Regions from separate parts of the Mesorhizobium sp. M0119 genome, predicted to be linked through region 3. Evidence: predicted binding sites of a transcription regulator. Region 3 holds the regulator's gene; each other region holds the start of a gene.

Region 1 (4,499 bases), on a different contig from region 3:
CGCATCGCCCCGTCCGGACAGGCTCGGATTGGTCATGAAATATTCCTGCGCGTTGAACGGTTCCTCGCCCTCTTCCAGCACGACGCGCCGGGAGGTTCCGTCAGCCAATACGTCGAAACTTTGCTGGTTGTCCATGATGTTGCCGAGCATGATCTGGCCGAGCACCTGCTCATGCACAGTTGGATTGGTGATCGGCACCATGGTCTCGACGCGGCGGTCGAGATTGCGCGGCATTAGATCGGCCGAGGAGATGTAGACGATCGCCCCGTCCGATGGCAGGCCGTGGCCGTTGCCGAAGCAGTAGATGCGGCTGTGCTCGAGGAAACGGCCGACGATCGACTTCACCCTAATGTTCTCCGACAGGCCGGGCACCTGCGGCCTCAGGCAGCAGATGCCGCGCACGACGAGATCGATCTCGACGCCGGCGCGGCTGGCATCGTAGAGCGCATCGATGATGATCGGATCGACCAGCGCATTCATCTTCATCCAGATGCGAGCCGGCCTGCCGTCCAGCGCGTGGCCGATCTCGTCCGAAATGTGCTTGAGGATGCGGTTGCGCAGCGTGAACGGCGATATGGCCAGCCGCATCTGCTCGGCCGGCTCGGCATAGCCGGTGATGAAGTTGAACAATTGCGCGACATCGCGCGCGATCGTCGGGTCGGTGGTGAAGAAGGACAGGTCGGTGTAGATGCGCGCGGTGACCGGGTGGTAGTTGCCGGTGCCGAGATGCACGTAATTGCGCAGCCTGCCGTCCTCGCGCCGCACCACCAGCGACATTTTCGCGTGAGTCTTGAGCTCGAGGAAACCGAAGACGACCTGGACGCCGGCGCGCTCGAGGTCGCGGGCCCAGCGGATGTTGGCCTCCTCGTCGAAACGCGCCTTGAGCTCGACCAGCGCCGTCACCGACTTGCCGGCTTCCGCCGCATCGACCAAAGCCCGCACGATCGGGCTGTCGTTGGAGGTGCGATAGAGCGTCTGCTTGATCGCCACCACTTCCGGATCGGCCATCGCCTGGCGCAGGAACTGCACCACGACGTCGAAGGATTCGTAAGGGTGGTGGACGATGATGTCCTTCTCGCGGATGGCGGCAAAGCAATCGCCGCCGTGCTCGCGGATGCGCTCGGGGAAGCGCGGATTGTAGGGCGTGAACTTCAGATCGTCGCGGGCGACGGCGACGATCTCCGAGATCTGGCTAAGCGCCAGCGGACCTGTAAGCACGCTGATGCGGCTGGCCGAGACACCGAGCTCGCCGGCGACGAAGTCGCGCAATTCGGACGGCATCAGCCTGTCGAACTCGATGCGGATGACGGAGCCGCGGCGGCGACGCTTCAGCGCCGTCTCGAACAGCCGCACCAGATCTTCGGATTCTTCCTCGACCTCGATATCGCTGTCACGGATGATGCGGAACGTGCCGGAGCCCTTGACCTCGTAGCCGGGGAACAGCTTGCCGATGTAGAGACTGACCGCCTCTTCGAGCGGAACGAAGCGGACGTGATGCTTGCGATCCGGCAAGCGGATGAAGCGCCTCAGCGCCACCGGCAGGCGCAAAAGCGCGCTCATTTCCTCGCCGTTCTTGCGGTGGCGCAATTGCAGCGCCATCGAGAAACCGAGATTGGGAATGAACGGAAACGGATGCGCCGGGTCGATCGACAGCGGCGTCAGGACCGGAAACACCTGCTCCTGGAAATGGTCCTCGAGCCAGGTCTTCTCGTCCTTGGTCAGCGCATCGCGGGTGATGCTCTCGATGCCTTCCTTGTTGAGCTGCAGCATCAGCGCCGAAAGGCTGTTCTGCTGGTCCTCCTGCAGGCGCTCTACCTCGCGCAGCAACTGTTCGAGCTGCTGCTCGGGGGTGCGCCCGTCCGGGCTCTTCAGCACGATGCCTTCGCGCACCTGGCCGGCAAGACCGGCGACGCGGACCATGAAGAACTCGTCGAGATTGGCTGCCGATATCGACAGGAAGCGAACGCGCTCGAGCAGCGGATGATTGGCGTTCAGCGATTCCTCGAGCACGCGGCGGTTGAATTGCAGCCAGGAAAACTCGCGGTTGACGAAGCGGTCAGGATTGCCGCCTTCGCGGCTCGCAGCCTCGATGGTGATGAATTCGTTCTGCACCGGCTTCAGTTCGTTCATAGTTCCTGCTCTTCTCACACCCGTCCGCGGATTACGGTGTTAACCGGCTTAACTTATCCTCTGACAGGCTTTTGCGACAGTTTCATTTCATCGATCTTGCAAAGAGACCGGTTATGATCCAGATGCAATCGACAAGATCAGGAGACGACGATGGCAGGCGGTTCCATTCCCCATTTCCAGAACGATGCGGGCTATCCGGCAATCGACATCGGCGTCAAGGAATTCATGTGCACCGGCGCCAATCCGCCTTTCGACCACCCGCATGTATTTCTCGATATGGGCGACGACAATGAAAAGGTCTGCCCCTATTGCTCGACGCTCTATCGATATTCGCCGAAGCTGAAGGCATTGGAAACGCAGCCGCCGGGCTGCCTCTATATCGACCAGGCCGCCTGATTCTTCCGCGACAAGCCTGATGCAGGGAACGCAGTCCCGGCAGGTGGTCATCGCCGGGGCGGGCGTCGCCGGGCTGACCGCGGCACTGGCCTTCGCCGAGCGCGGCTATCGGATAAAACTGTTCGAACAGGCGCAGCACCTCGAGGCTGCCGGCGCCGGCATCCAGCTTTCACCCAACGCGACGCGCATCCTACGGCAGCTCGGCGTACTCGAACGGCTGCTGGCGACGGCGGTGCGGCCGGAGGCGGTCGTGCTCAAGGATGCCGCCACGCTGCGCAAGCTGGCGTGCGTACCGCTTGGCCAGGCCGCAGAAACGCGCTGGGGAGCGCCCTATCTCGTTGCACACCGCGCCGATCTGCAGTCAGCGCTGATGCAGCGAGTTTCGGAGCAGCCCGGTATCGATCTGATCGCTGGCTCGCGGGTGACCGACATCGCAGCCGGACCGAAAGGTGTTGCCGTCATTGCATCGGTTGATGGCAAAACGGTCGAGGCTGGCTGTCTGCTGATCGGCGCCGATGGCGTCTGGTCGTCAGTGCGAGAAACGCTTGCCCGCAAGGCGGCCGAATTCGGTAGGAGCCGGTTTTCGGGCGAGCTTGCCTGGCGCGCCACGGTGGCCGCCGACAGCCCCGCCGGACAAACCTTTGCAGCGATCGGTGCGGCCGATTGCGTTACCGCCTTCCTCTATCCCGGCTTCCATATGGTCGCCTATCCGGTCAGCCGTGGCACTGCCTTCAATCTCGCTGCCTTCACCAGGGGCAAGCGCATCGCCGAGGGCTGGTCGGGGCATGCCGATCCCACCAGCCTCTCAAGCGCCATGCGCGGTGCCGCGCCGGCGCTGGTCCGTCTGGCGAGCGAGGCCGCGCCGTGGACGGCATGGCCGATCCACACCGTCGAGCAGCGGCGGTGGACGACGCCGGAAGGCATCGCGCTGATCGGCGATGCGGCGCATGCGATGACGCCCTTTGCCGCACAGGGCGCGGCGATGGCGATCGAGGACGCGGCGACGCTTGCCGGTTTCGTTGCCGCTTCGCCGGCCGATCTTAAGGGGGCGCTCGCCGGCTGGGAACAGGCGCGGCGGCCGCGCGTCGCCCAGGTCGCCCGCCGCAGCGCCGTCAACCGCCTCGCCTGGCACGCGGCCGGGCCGGTGGCGATGGCCCGCAACCTGTTCCTGGCAATGCGCTCACCCGAAAAGCTCGCCGCCGATCTCGACTGGCTCTATGGCTGGCGGGCGTTGGACGATGGCGCGCGATGATACGCACGACAGGCTGGCGGGACAGCGCCCCTCTCTGTCCCGCCGGACATCTCCCCTACTTGGGGGGAGATTAGCCATCACATTGGCTTTCGCCAATCTTCAAGGTTGCACGACCTAGCAAGGCGCCGAAGCCGCTAATCTCCCCCCTCGTGGGGAGATGTCCGGCAGGACAGAGGGGGGCGCGAAGGGTCGCGGCGTTGATCAGCCGGAACCCTCTTCAATTGTAAAGCCGCATCGACAGGCCGAGCGAGGCCGGCATCGGGTTCCACCAGCCGGTGCGCAGGCCCGCCGTGCGCAGTGCCGCCGCCGTCCAGGTGTTGCAGCCGACCAGCGCATTGAAATGGCCATTGGCTTCGAAAAACCGGTCGAAGCGGGAATAGGCCGCATTCTCGATCGGAATGGCCCCGTTCGGCCCCTGCTGGAAACTTGCCGCAATGTAATCGAGCAGCGCGGTAAAGCGTTCGTCGCCGATGTCGAAGCCGGCGACGTCGGGATGCGGCTCGGCGATTTCGCCGGAAATGTCGACATGCATCACCGAGGCATCGACGGTCAGCGCCTTCATCACCGGCACTGCCTTCAGCTCCGACCAGGTCGGCGTCTCCAGATAGAAGGCGCGGCCGCCCCAGCCGAAGACGATGTAGCGGACCTCCGCCATGTCGGCCGGAATGCCGGCATCGACCACAAAATGGAAGCGCCGGCGCACATCGTCGTCGACCGGGAT
Region 2 (4,499 bases), on a different contig from region 3:
GGATGAGAAACAGCACGAGGTTAGCGTTGGAGGTGGCGGTCAGCGCCGCTTCGCCGAGGAAACGACCGACCCAGACGGCATTGATCGAGCCGTTGAGCGACTGCAGAACATTGGAGCCGAGCACCGGCAGGGCGAACAGCAGCAATGTACGCGCAATAGGTCCACTGGTGAGGTCGCTGGTCCGCCGGCGCGCGGGCATCTTGTCGTCCATGGCAGGCAACTCGGCGAAGGCTTATCTTGAGTCCGGTCCGCAATGATTGCCGATTCAACGGAACAGGTCGATGCGGCGCTGCAAATTCCGCCTGGCGTGCCTTGATCTAAGCATGTTCTCAAAGCTTCCGGAATCGGATATTGATCACGGACGCGTGGGGCCGCATTTCCTGGATCTCATGGACAAGCCGGGGGGCTCATGTCCGATATTCCGTTGTTTTTTGAGCGCCTGAACCGGCGCGCGTTTCTTGGTGCATCCGCTCTGGGTGCGGCCTCCGTGGCTCTTTCGGCGTGCACCACGACGGACGTGGCGGCGCCGCCAGTGACAGCGGCGCCAAGCGATCCGGCTTTCGGCGATGCCGCAAGCATGTATGCGGCGCGCGTCGACGAGGGCTATCAACTGCCGGCAATCCCGGTAGCCAAGGTCGATCCGAAATTCGTGCGCCAAATCGTGTCCGACCCGACCGGCGAAAAACCCGGCACGATCGTCGTCGATACTTCCGAGCACTTCCTCTATCTGGTGCGCGACGGCGGCAAGGCAATTCGCTATGGCGTCAGCCTCGGCAAGGCCGGTTTCGGATGGACCGGCAGCGCCGTGGTTCAGGCGAGGAAGAAGTGGCCGGTCTGGACGCCGCCGCCGGAAATGATCCAACGCCGGCCGGAACTGGCGAAATACAAGGACGGCATGCCGCCCGGCCCGCACAGCCCGCTAGGCGCCCGCGCGCTGTATCTCTTCCGCGACGGCAAGGACACGATGTACCGGCTGCACGGCACACCGGAGTGGGATTCCATTGGGAAGAACGCTTCATCCGGCTGTGTGCGCTTCATGAATCAGGACATTATCGACCTCTACAGCCGCGTCGACGGCGTCGCGCCGGTCTTCGTGCGCCCGAACCTGTCTGCCGCCGGGAAGATCGCCGCCGTGTCGAACAGGACGGCCGAGCCAATCGATGCGGGCGTGCCAAAGGACGCGGAGATGTTGAGGTAAGTGCCTTCGTCGGGATCGTCAGTCGCAGGTTTTGCGACGCCTAGGACACCATCCCTGCGCGGGCGAGCCGCAACTGAAGGGCCCGACCGTTCAATCGCGCCAGCTCAGGCGGACGCGTTCGGCGCGTCCGCCTGTATGGGTGCCGCTACTTCCCGGCGAGGCCGGGAAGCGTGACCTGATAGACCAGGAACATCGTGTCGACATCGGCGCTACCCTCGGCCTTGTAGGGCGCGCCGACCTGGAAGCCGTCCTGCGTGAGGAAGTCGTTGTCATTGGCGACGAACAGGAAATAGTCGTCGGGCAGCTTCGGATCGAGGACGCTCACCACCGACATCGCCTCCCATTTCTCCGAAAGATTATTGCGGTCGTTGGGCGCGCCATTGTGCAGCCCGAAGCGGCCGAGCTCGCTCTTGTCGTTGATGTCGATGAACGGCGTCAGCTTGGCCGGCGTCACCGAGGGATCGAGCTCACCTTTGGGCGCAACCGGCTTGTCTTTGTCGAACTCGGTGCCGGCGATGTCGGTTGCCGCCGACACATCGACGACGCTGATCTCGCGATGGAGTGAGGTCTCGCCCTTCACCCCCTGGCCATTGCCGCTGTCGCGCGCCAGCATCAGGAAGGTCTTGTCCGACAGCGCCACGATTTCGCTCTGCGCGGCGATCTTGGTTTTGCCCTTGGCATCGGTGAACACCGGCAGCGGTACGACATATTCATGCGCGAGCTTGAGCTGGCCGGGATCCGAGGCATCGTAGACCAGCGCGCGCGTGTTCTGGCGCGTCGAAGCGGAATCGCCGCCATCTTGTCTGGGTGCCGACTGCAGCACCGCGATCAGGAACTTGCCGTCGGGCGTCAATGCCATGCCTTCGAGGCCCTGGTTGTTCTGGCGGCCGGTTTCGGGATCCTTCGGATCTGGGTCTGCCGCGCCAGGTCCCGGATTGTTGGAAGCAAAGTTTGGCGACCCGTGACGCATCGGGACAAGCGCCGCCGGCGGCTGCGTTGCCGACGTCAGACGCCCATCGGCGGAGAAGCGGTAGATGTTCGGACCGTATTCGTCCGAGATGAACATCGTGCCGTCGGGCAGCCGCGCGATCGCTTCGTTGTCGAGCGCAAGCTTGCCGTTGGCTTCGGGCAGGATCGGCATGTCGTCGGTCGCGGCGCGCACGCCGTTGAGCGGATCGAGGCCGGTTGCGTCGGCGCCCTTGTCGTCGGTCAAAAGCATGGTGTCGGCTAGGGTTGCCTTGAGGCCCGACTGTTCCTGGCCGGTGGCCGGTGCCGCACCCGGCGCGATCGGGACGAACTCGAGAACGATCGTGTTGAGGCGCGGACGGTAATCGGTGGTGCCGACGACATTGTAGCCGCGATCCGGCAGCAGCCACAGCGAGCCCTTATAGCCATCGGCGCCATGCGTCCAGCCGGCAGCGTCGATCGCCATGCCCGAGCCGGAGCCAAACGTCTCGCCGAACTTGTCCTTCTGGCTGGCCGGGATGCGGCCGACACCGACTAGGCCCTTGTTGACGAAGCTGATGCCGCCGACGGTCGCGGCGTTTTCAGCCGAGGCCGGGGTCAAGGCGGTGAACATCGCCAGCGCGACGGCGAGGGACGCGTTTCGGTGCAGGTTTTTCATGGAAATCCTCTTTGTGACAAAGCTGCCGGGCCCTGAAAAAGCGCCGCGTCGCATCAAGGATGCCGCGAAAGCCTTCGGAGAAGCGATCTAGGACGCGAACATGATACTTGCGTGACAGTGGCGCGCTTGCTTGTCCCCCCGTGGTCGCAACTGGCCTGGGTATGGCGAATTCGTCGTCGCCGAGCGAGCAATTAACAACTTTACAAATAATCATTCTTATGTAAAGTCATGACAATGAAAGGTCCCCGATGACTGCCTATCGTTTCGCCACCCGCCTCAATTCCTTTGCCTCGCGGCCACAGTCCGAGTGGCCCGATCTTGTCGGCAAACCGTCTACGCTGCAAATGGCGACACGTGCGGCGAAGGTTGCGGAGTTGACCGATCTCGACCTCAACTTCCCCGACCATGTCGATGAAAAGCCTGGGGAAATGGCGCGCAAACTCGGCGATTTCGGGTTTTCCATCAATGGCTTCGCCATGCGCTACTACTCTAACCCGGCTTTCAAGCTCGGTGCCTTCACCAATCCGGATCCTTCCGTTCGCCGCGAGGCTATCGACTTGACCAAGGCCGGCATCGACGCTGCGCGCGAGGCCGGCGCCAGCCTGATGACATTGTGGTTGGGGCAGGATGGCTTCGACTACGCCTTCCAGGCTGACTACGCAACACTTTGGCAACACGAAATCGATTGTATCCGTGAAGTTGCGGCGCATGATCCGAACTGCCAGATCAGCCTTGAATACAAACCCAACGAGCCGCGCTCCTATAGCCTGATGCCTGATGCGGCGACGACGTTGCTGGCGATCCGCGAGATCGGCCTGCCCAATCTCGGCGTGACGCTCGATTTCGCCCATGTGCTCTACGCCGACGAGCAGCCGGCTTTCGCCGCCGCCCTCGTGGCACGGCATAGCAAGCTGCTCGGCGTGCATCTCAACGACGGCTACGCCAAGCGCGACGACGGCTTGATGGTCGGTGCCGTGCATACGCTGCAGACGATCGAGCTGCTCAGGCAGATCCGCCGCGACGGCTACGCCGGCGCCATCTACTTCGACACGTTCCCCGACATGACCGGGCTCGACCCGGTCCACGAATGCGAAGTCAACATCGCGACTGTGAAGCGCATGCTGCGCGTCGTCGATCGGCTGGACGGGGACAATCGCCTGTCGACTGCCGTCGACCGTCAGGACGCGGTCGCGTCGCAGGCCATCATCCAGGAAGCCATGCTCGGGCCGGACAGCTGAGGCCGGGGCCATCACCGTTTTCAACAGGGAGGAAAGACCATGAAATTTCTGTTTGCCACCGCCACCGCTGCCCTGATGGCGCTGTCCATCGGTTCGGCGTTTTCCGCGGACCTCGCGCCGCTCAATTCCGACACCGAGAAGGATCGCATCGACTGGTCGCAGCTCGAGGCCAAGTTCGGAGCCTTCCCCAAGCTGCCCGAGGGCACCAAGGCGGGTGCGGTCTCCAAGACGCTGACCAACGAATACTGGCGCTCTCTGGGTGAGGGCTACAAGTCGTTCGGCGACCGTATCGGTGTACCCGTGGTCTACTAGGCGGCGCAGAGCGAGGGCGACCAGCTCGGCCAGCTCACCATCGCCGAAGGCCTGGTCACGCAAGGCTACAACGTGCTGCTCGTTTCGCCGCAGACCGACTCCAATTTGCAGCCGATCATGGAACAGG
Region 3 (4,499 bases):
GGCGATAGCACGCATTTCCGGCGAGACGGCGCCGCTGCTCTTCACCGCGCTCAACAACCAGTTCTGGAGCAGCAATATCAACGCGCCGATGGCCAGCCTGCCGGTGACCATCTTCCAGTTCGCTCTCAGCCCTTACGAGGAATGGCAGCAGCTGGCGTGGACCGGCGCACTCATAATCACCCTGACGGTTCTGGGCTTGAGCATCCTCGCCCGCAGCCTTACCGGACGCAGAGAGGACAGATGACACAGATGTTGTCCCCGGACATGACGATGACCGAAACGGTCGCCGAGAAGACGAAGATCGAGGTCAAGAACCTCAACTTCTACTACGGCCAGAGCAAGGCGCTAAAGGACATCAGCCTGTCGCTGCCCGAGCGCAGTGTCACGGCCTTCATTGGGCCTTCGGGCTGCGGGAAATCGACGCTGCTGCGTGTGTTCAACCGCATCTACGAGCTCTACCCGAAACAGACGGCCGAGGGCCAGGTGCTGCTCGACGGCCAGAACATTCTCGACCGGTCGCAGGATCTCAACCTCCTGAGGACCAAGATCGGCATGGTGTTCCAGAAGCCGACACCGTTCCCGATGTCGATCTACGAGAACATCGCCTTCGGCGTCAGGCTCTATGAGAATCTCGGCAAATCCGAGATGGACGGCCGCGTCGAACAGGCATTGAAGCGCGCCGCGCTGTGGAGCGAGGTCAAGGACAAGCTCAACGCCAGCGGCTTGAGCCTGTCCGGCGGCCAGCAGCAGCGGCTCTGCATCGCCCGCACCGTGGCCGTGAAGCCGGAAGTCATTCTGCTCGACGAACCGGCGTCCGCACTCGACCCGTTGTCGACCGCAAAGATCGAGGAACTGATCGACGAATTGCAAGCCGACTACACGATCGTCATCGTCACCCACAACATGCAGCAGGCGGCGCGCGTGTCGCGCCAGACCGCCTTCATGTATCTGGGTGAACTGGTCGAGTTCGACCGGACCGAGAAGATCTTCACGTCGCCCCGCGAGAAGCGCACGCAGGACTACATCACCGGCCGCTTCGGCTGAGCCGTTCCGATCATGCATATGAGGACAGGACCATGGGCGAACACACAGTCGCTTCTTTCGACGAGGATCTCGAGCAGATCAGCAAGCTGATCCGCGACATGGCCGACCTCGCCGGTTCGATGGTCGGCGGGGCAACCAAGGCCCTGTTGAATTCCGACAATGTGCTGGCGCAACGCGTCGTTTCCGACGACGCCATCATGGATGCGCGTCAGCGCGAACTGGACGATCGCGCCATCACCCTGATCGCCAAACGCCAGCCGATGGCCCACGATCTTCGCCATGTGGTCGGAGCGATCCGTATGGCCGGCGACCTGGAACGCATCGGCGACCTTGCCAAGAATATCGCCAAGCGTGTGAGTGCGGTCGGCCTCAACGTCACACCGCGCGACCTGTCGCATTCCATCGACGCGATGGCGCAGCTGGTGCTCATCCAGGTGCAGGGCGTCATCGAGGAATATGCTGCAGGCGATGCGGCCGGGTTGGCCAAGCTGCGTGCCGCCGACGAGCGCATCGACGTCAAATACACGTCCGTGTTCCGCGAGCTGTTGACCTACATGATGGAAGATCCGCGCAACATCACCGCTTGCACGCACCTGCTGTTCTGCGCCAAGAATCTGGAGCGGATCGGCGACCATGTCACCAACATCGCCGAAAATGCGTATTATGTGCTGACCGGGGAGCAATTGCCGGTCAATCGTCCGAAGCAGGACGAAACGACAATGTCCGCACCGGTGACATGATGGGGGTGCCCAGCCGATGATCGCACCACGCATAATGGTGGTGGAGGACGAGGAGCCGTTGGGTGTGCTGCTCCGCTACAATCTCGAATCCGAAGGCTACCAGGTCGAGGTGGTGACACGCGGCGACGAAGCCGAGATCCGTTTGCAGGAGAATGTGCCCGACCTTCTGGTGCTCGACTGGATGATACCAGCGGTTTCCGGCATCGAGCTCTGCCGCCGGTTGCGGGTGCGCCCCGAAACCGAGCGGCTGCCGATCATCATGCTGACCGCGCGCGGCGAGGAGAGCGACAGGGTGCGCGGTCTTTCGACCGGCGCCGACGACTATCTGGTCAAACCGTTTTCGACACCGGAATTCATGGCCAGGGTCAAGGCGCTGCTGCGCCGCGCCAAGCCTGAAGTGCTGTCCAGCGTGCTGAAGGTCGGCGACATCGTGCTCGATCGCGAATCGCACAGGGTCTATCGCAAGAAGAGCGAGATCAGGCTCGGGCCGACCGAATTCCGGCTGCTCGAGTTCATGATGCGGCATCCGGGCCGCGTCTTCTCGCGCAGCCAGTTGCTCGATAATGTCTGGGGCGAGACAATCTACATCGACGAACGCACAGTGGACGTCCATGTCGGCCGGCTGCGCAAAGCCGTCAACAACGGCCGCATGCCGGATGTCATCCGCACCATCCGCGGTGCCGGTTATGCGATCAGGGAAGATTGACCCGCCTGGTCAGGCTACGTGCTTTCTGACGCCGGGCCTCATTTGCGCGCCCGGCGCGAAAATCTCCTGGTCGACGAAGCTTAACGCCCGCATCGCGCAGCCTTCGCGGATCAGCGGCAATTCGTTTGGTTCGGTGTCGAAGGAGATCGAGCCCGAATGCTGGCCGCCGGCGGTCTGGGCGATGGCCTGGCGCAAGGCCGGCTCGATCAGATCGAAGGCGGCGGCACTGGCGCCGACCATCGCGACCGGCGCCGGATCGATCAGCGCGAACAGCGAGCCGAGACCGAAACCCAGCGCTTCGCCGGCCTTGCGGTAGGCCTCGCGTTCCGGCCCATCTTTCTCGCGTGCCCGGGCCGCCAGTGCGCGCATGTCGGCGTCGCTGACGTCGGCGATGGGTTCGCTGTCTTCGCTCATCTGCCTGGCGTTGCGCCAGATGGCGTAATTGCCGGCGTAGGCCTCGATGCAGCCGCGTCGTCCGCAACGGCAGAGCGCGCCGCCCGGACGATGGATCATGTGGCCAAACTCGCCGCCCGAGGAATGCGTGCCGGTGAACAGCTCGCCCTTGAGCACCAGCCCCATGCCGATGCCGTGCGAAAGCAGGATGGCGATGAAGTCGTCGCGATAGCGATCCGGATCGCGCCAGCGCAAAGCCACCGCCATCATATTGCAGTCGTTCTCCACCGTGGCCGGGATGCCGAATTCGTCCTCCAGCATGTCGGCAAAGGCGATATCGGTCTGCGGCGTGATCGGCGACCACAGCAGGGCGCGTGCAGGGGAGTCGGTAATGCCCTGAATCGCCAGGGCAATGCGGGCGACACTGCGGACGTCAAGGTCTGGATCCTCGAGCCGGCGCCGGACGATGGCCATGCATTCGCGGATCAGTTCGTCGCGCGGCATGGTCAGCGTGTCCAGCCGGCGCTGTTCCTCGGCGACCACCTGTCCCGCATAGTCGATAATGGCGGCCGACAGGAAATTCAGCGACAAAACCACGGTCAGCACCGCCGCCGCTTCCGGGTTGAGGGCGAGGCCGACCTGCGGACGACCGCGTTTCAACGAAACGGGCTCACTTGCCTTGCTCTCGGCGAGGATGCCTTCCCGTATCAGGTCGGAGGAGATCGCCGATATGGTCGAATGACTGAGGCCGGTGGTTGCTGCGATCTCAGTACGCGATGGCTGGCCGGCCCGGCGCACCGCCGAGATCACCATCGCCCGGTTGCGCCGGCGCAAATCGTCATGGCGGATTCCGACCGACATCGTTTGCTTTCCTCCCGGTTGCCGCGGCCGCTCATGAACCGGAAGCCGTCGGTAATGTCCGACAAATAGTGTCGGATGCAGGCAAATAGTGTCAGATGCCGGTGGCGCTGTCATCGTTTATTCCGACGCTCGAAAAAACTCGCAGAGTCATCAAAATCCATCAGAATCGATGTTGACAGCAGCCGGAGATCGGGCCAGTATTTTTTCGAGGCTCGAAAAAATTAGAGCTTCTAAGCTGGTCTTTGAGCCAATTGGTCACGCCGTACGCGGCGCAGGGAGGATATGATGAAGAAATTCACGACCGCCATTCTGGCGGGTGTCGCCATGACGCTGGCGCTGGCGTCGGTGGCGCAGGCTAAAGACAAGGTGATCGGCGTTTCCTGGTCGAACTTCCAGGAAGAGCGCTGGAAGACGGACGAGGCCGCAATGAAGGCGGCCATCGAGGCCGCCGGCGACAAGTATATTTCCGCCGACGCACAGTCCAACCCCGGCAAGCAGCTCACCGACGTCGAGAGCCTGATCTCGCAGGGCGCCAACGCACTGATCATCTTGGCGCAGGACGCCTCGGCCATCGGGCCAGCCGTGCAAAAGGCGCTGGACGAAGGTATTCCGGTTGTCGGCTACGACCGGCTGATCGAGAACAAGGACGTCTTTTACCTGACCTTCGACAACAAGGAAGTCGGCCGCATGCAGGCCCGCGAAGTGTTCAAGGTGAAGCCGGAAGGCAACTACGTCTTCATCAAGGGCTCGGGCGC
Region 4 (4,499 bases), on a different contig from region 3:
GGCCGGGCCGCCGATCTGGAAACGGCTGCCGCCAAGCGCCGAGACCAGGAAGCCGCCGATGATCGAGGTGTAGAGCCCGCGTTCCGGCGTCACGCCTGAAGCAATGGCAATTGCCATCGACAGCGGCAGCGCCACGATGGCGACAGTCAGCCCGGCGATGGCATCTGCCTTGAAGTGCGCGAGCGTATAGCCCTCGCGCAGCACCGTCACCAGCTTCGGCGTGAACAGTTCGGAAAATGTCGGCCGCGCCGGTTGATGCACTGCCCGCCGGGTCTGATCCATCGAGTGCCTTCCCCATGAAACCAAGAAGATGGCGGGATCGTCGGCAGGACTGTCGGCGGTCGCCGTCGCGACTTGGAGCGGCGTGCGTCCAAATGGGCGCACAGATACGCTCCAACACTTTTGAACGGCGCATCGGACTATCCGAAAATCGAATTTGATTTTCGGCGATGCGGCAGTACCGTCAGCCCTGCGGGTTCTGCGGCGTGACAGGCTTGAGGCGAACGCCCCTGCCGCCACGCTCGCTCGCCTGGTTCTCGCCGATCAGCTCGACCCCGGCCTCTTCAAGGGCCTGGATGACCTTCATCAGCGTATCGACCACGCCCCGGACCACGCCGTCGCTCGCTTCCATGCGCTGAATGGTTGGAAGCGAAACCCCGGCGCGCTCGGCGAGCGTCTTCTGATCGATGCCGGCCAGCGCCCTCGCGGCACGCATCTGCGCGGCAGTGATCATCGGCCAAAACCCCCGTCTGAGTCTGCGGCATCACGTATAATACCTTCATTATGATGGTTCAAGCATCATCTTGCATATGTGAAACATGCAACACTCTTTGCCAGCCGATGCGCTAGCATGCTACGGCATCGTTTGGCGGGACATCCATTGCGATCCCGATTTCACAGGCGACGACTCAAAAAGGATGAGCAGGTGAAGATATTCAAAGCGTTGGCGACCTCGACAGCCTTGCTGTCGATGGTTTTCCTGCTGGCAGGCTGCGGCCATGGCCTGATCAACAGGCTGATTTGACCGCAAATCGACTGACATGAGTCAGGTGCCGCCGGCCCGCCCGAGCCATCGCTGCAGGAACCGGGCCGCAAGCCAGCACAGCATCGCCCAGGCAAAGCCGGCGCACCAGCCGGCCAATACGTCGGACGGCCAGTGGACGCCGAGATAGATGCGGCTGATGCCGACCACCACCGTCGTCAGCACCGCCAGCCCGAGCACATAGATCTTCGTTGTCCGCCCAGGCAAGAACCGCGCCGCCATGCTGCCCAGCGTCAAATATGTCACCGCCGACAGCATGGCGTGGCCGCTCGGGAACGAAAGCGATGCCACATCGGCGAGATGCGAGACCAGGTCGGGGCGCGGCCGGTCGATATCGAATTTCAGCACGCTCGACAGGAGCTGGCCGCCCGCTACCGCGACGAACATGAGAAGCGCCGCGCCTGGCCTGCGGATAAGGAGTAGATAGACGATCATTGCTGCCGTGATCAGCACCAGTACGCTGGCGCTGCCGAGACTGGTGATGTCGCGCATCGCTCCTTCCAGCCACGCCGGTCCGATCGGATTGTCGGGCTGGCCGGCCTTGCGGAAAGCAAGCAGGATTTCGGTATCGAAGGCATGCGGCGTGGTGGCCCGCGCCATCTCCATCAGCTCCTCGAACCCCCACAGCCCGCCGGCAATGATCAGCCCGGCCAGCAGAACCGGGAACTCCAGCCAGTTGCGCAGTCTGCTTGCAATCTTCTTCATCGGCCCGATCACAGCTACAGCCTTTGCAGATAGGGCCCGAGCGTGATCAGCGCCACAGCTGCGATGGCAAGCACGATGCCGGTTGCCTGTAAGGCATTGACGCGCTCGCCGAAGAAGACCAGCGCCACCACATTCACCGACACCAGCTGGATCACCGCTGACAGGCTGAACGACACCGACATGCCGAATTCACGGATCAGCCTCAGCATGATCAGATTGCCGAGCGAATAGAGCGCCAACGTCAGCACGATCTTGCCGAGGCTCGGCGCCAGTCCCCATTGCTTCGCCGCCGTCGCCGCCAGCAGGAAGATCACCGTCGAAACGCAGAGCTGCCCAAGTCCCCAGAAACTCACTTTTTGTTCCTCCCGATGCGGTCCTTACGCGCCTGCCGCAGCTCTTGTTTCCGAAGCGCCGGTCGCGGTCAAGCGGGGCCGATGCTGGATACAAAATCGCAGTGGTAATTAGCCGGCATGTCATCAAACTGTGACCTGCCGGCGATACCGGACTGGCCAGGCAACACGCTCCAGCAATCCATCCAGCCAGAGGCATGCCCCTATGACCGAACATCGCTCCCCTGACGCCCATTTCCGCACCAGCCTGCTCGAGGAAAACGACGGGCCAGGAGCCAATCCCACCGACAACCGCACCATGGGTGAAATCATCGCCGCACGGTTCTCGCGGCGCGGCTTCCTCAAGGGCTCGCTTGCCGTCTCGGCCATAGCCGCTACCGTCAGCCCTCTGGCGCTGATCACCGCCGACAACGCCCGCGCCGCCGAAGGCTCCGCCTTCGCTTTCGACGAGCTCGAGGCCGGCATCGACGACAAGCATCACGTCGCACCCGGCTATGACGCCGATGTACTGCTGCGCTGGGGCGATCCGCTGTTCGCCGATTCGCCGGAATTCGATCCGACAAAACAGTCGGCGGAGGCCCAGGCCAGACAATTCGGCTACAACAACGACTATGTCGGCTATATCCCGATCGACGGCTCGGCCGAGCACGGCCTGCTGGTGGTCAACCACGAATACACCAATCCGCACCTGATGTTTCCGGGCCTCGTCACCATCGTCGACGGCAAAGCCAAGCAGGCGCCTCTCAGCAAGGAACAAGTCGACGTCGAGATGACCGCGCATGGCGGCACCATTGTCGAGATCCGCAAGGTATCAGGCAAATGGCAGGTCATTCGCGACGGCAAGCTCAACCGCCGCATCACCTCCAACACCGAGATCGCGCTCTCCGGCCCCGTCGCCGGCCACGACCGCGTCAAGACCAGCGCCGACCCGAGCGGCACCAAAGTCATCGGCACTGTCAACAACTGCGCCGGCGGCGTCACGCCATGGGGCACCTATGTCATGGCTGAGGAGAACATCCACGGCTATTTCTCGGGCGAGCTGCCGCAGGGCCATAGGGAAGCCGCCAATTACAAGCGCCTCGGCATTCCCGAAGGTGCCTATGAATGGGCAGCGCATTACGACCGTTTCGACATCGGCAAGGAGCCGAACGAGCCGAACCGCTTCGGCTGGATCGTCGAGGTCGACGTCCAGGATCCGACTTCGGTGCCGAGGAAGCGCACCGCGATGGGCCGCTTCAAGCATGAGGGCGCTGAATCGATGGTCGCCAAGGATGGCCGTGTCGTCTTCTATCTCGGCGACGACGAGCGCTTCGACTACGTCTATAAGTTCGTCACCACAGGCAAGTTCAACCCGGACGATCGCGCCGCCAACATGGATTTGCTCGACGACGGCACCTTGCATGTCGCCAAGTTTGCCGACGACGGTTCGCTCGAATGGTTGCCGATCGTCTTCGGCCAAGGGCCGCTGACGGCGGAGAACGGCTTTGCCAGCCAGGCCGACGTGCTGATCGAGACGCGCCGCGCCGCCGACCTGCTCGGCGCCACCAAGATGGACCGTCCGGAAGACATCCAGCCCAATGTCGCCAACGGCAAGGTCTATGTCATGCTGACCAACAATTCGAAGCGCAAGGCCGATCAGGTCGACGCCGCCAACCCGCGTGCCGAAAATGCCTTTGGCCACATCATCGAGATCGTCGAGGACGGCGGCGATTTTGCCGCCACCAACGGCAAGTGGGAGGTGCTCTTGAAATGCGGTGATCCCTCGGTTGCGGCTGTCGGTGCCACCTTCTCGACCGCAACCACGGCCAATGGCTGGTTCGGCATGCCGGACAATTGCGCGGTCGATTCGGCCGGCCGCCTCTGGGTTGCTACCGACGGCCAGGGCCCGAAGGCCACTGGCCGCACCGACGGTCTGTGGGCGGTCGACACGGAAGGGCCGGCAAGGGCGACATCAAAGCTGTTCTTCCGTGTGCCGATCGGCGCCGAAATGTGCGGCCCGCTGTTTGCGCCGGACGACCAGACCGCCTTCGTTGCCGTCCAGCATCCAGGCGACGGCGGCGAGGACTGGAAGGCTTTCGGCCGTCCGTCCTATTATGAGGATTTGTCGACCCGCTGGCCCGACTTCAAGCCGGACATGCCGGTGCGCCCGGCGGTCGTTGCGATCACCAGGCAAGGTGGCGGCAAGATCGCGGTCTGACACGCAGGAAGGTCTTGCAGTCTCAAGGAAGGATTTCGGCGATACGAAATCCTTCCTTTCCGGATACAGCATGCATCCGTGCTGAGCATCATGCGCCGACGAATTATTCGGTGCGCTGAACCACGGCCACATTCATTGTGCTTCGCAACCTGAAGCCAATGGACTCGTATAGTCTAATGGCCGTGGCGTTGCTGGCATAGGCGTG

What was found. The regulator PhoB, encoded in region 3, activates phosphate uptake and scavenging genes when phosphate is short. The targets are predictions, from matches to a motif close to TGTCATNNANCTGTCAT.
Region 1: the regulator PhoB is predicted to act here: its motif matches at 2,204-2,220, upstream of NKJ40_RS25075 (RNA degradosome polyphosphate kinase).
Region 2: the regulator PhoB is predicted to act here: its motif matches at 2,923-2,939, upstream of NKJ40_RS05135 (esterase-like activity of phytase family protein).
Region 4: the regulator PhoB is predicted to act here: its motif matches at 2,219-2,235, upstream of NKJ40_RS26810 (PhoX family protein).

What each region holds. Positions count from the first base shown of each region.
Region 1 is NZ_JAMYTU010000036.1:30,263-34,761, forward strand. Features, by position in the region: gene NKJ40_RS25075 (RNA degradosome polyphosphate kinase) at 1-2,130, opposite strand, end outside; gene NKJ40_RS25080 (zinc-finger domain-containing protein) at 2,281-2,526, shown strand; gene NKJ40_RS25085 (FAD-dependent monooxygenase) at 2,546-3,778, shown strand; gene NKJ40_RS25090 (TIGR02117 family protein) at 3,996-4,499, opposite strand, start outside.
Region 2 is NZ_JAMYTU010000004.1:13,128-17,626, reverse strand. Features, by position in the region: gene NKJ40_RS05145 (MATE family efflux transporter) at 1-211, opposite strand, end outside; gene NKJ40_RS05140 (L,D-transpeptidase) at 410-1,198, shown strand; gene NKJ40_RS05135 (esterase-like activity of phytase family protein) at 1,344-2,822, opposite strand; gene NKJ40_RS05130 (TIM barrel protein) at 3,071-4,060, shown strand; partial or broken gene NKJ40_RS05125 (sugar ABC transporter substrate-binding protein) at 4,100-4,499, shown strand, end outside.
Region 3 is NZ_JAMYTU010000055.1:8,721-13,219, forward strand. Features, by position in the region: gene pstA (phosphate ABC transporter permease PstA) at 1-244, shown strand, start outside; gene pstB (phosphate ABC transporter ATP-binding protein PstB) at 241-1,044, shown strand; gene phoU (phosphate signaling complex protein PhoU) at 1,077-1,784, shown strand; gene phoB (phosphate regulon transcriptional regulator PhoB) at 1,801-2,490, shown strand; gene NKJ40_RS28755 (ROK family protein) at 2,500-3,744, opposite strand; gene xylF (D-xylose ABC transporter substrate-binding protein) at 4,030-4,499, shown strand, end outside.
Region 4 is NZ_JAMYTU010000044.1:16,698-21,196, forward strand. Features, by position in the region: gene NKJ40_RS26790 (SulP family inorganic anion transporter) at 1-282, opposite strand, end outside; gene NKJ40_RS26795 (helix-turn-helix domain-containing protein) at 464-733, opposite strand; gene NKJ40_RS26800 (phosphatase PAP2 family protein) at 1,046-1,747, opposite strand; gene NKJ40_RS26805 (hypothetical protein) at 1,762-2,100, opposite strand; gene NKJ40_RS26810 (PhoX family protein) at 2,303-4,294, shown strand; gene NKJ40_RS26815 (GNAT family N-acetyltransferase) at 4,398-4,499, opposite strand, start outside.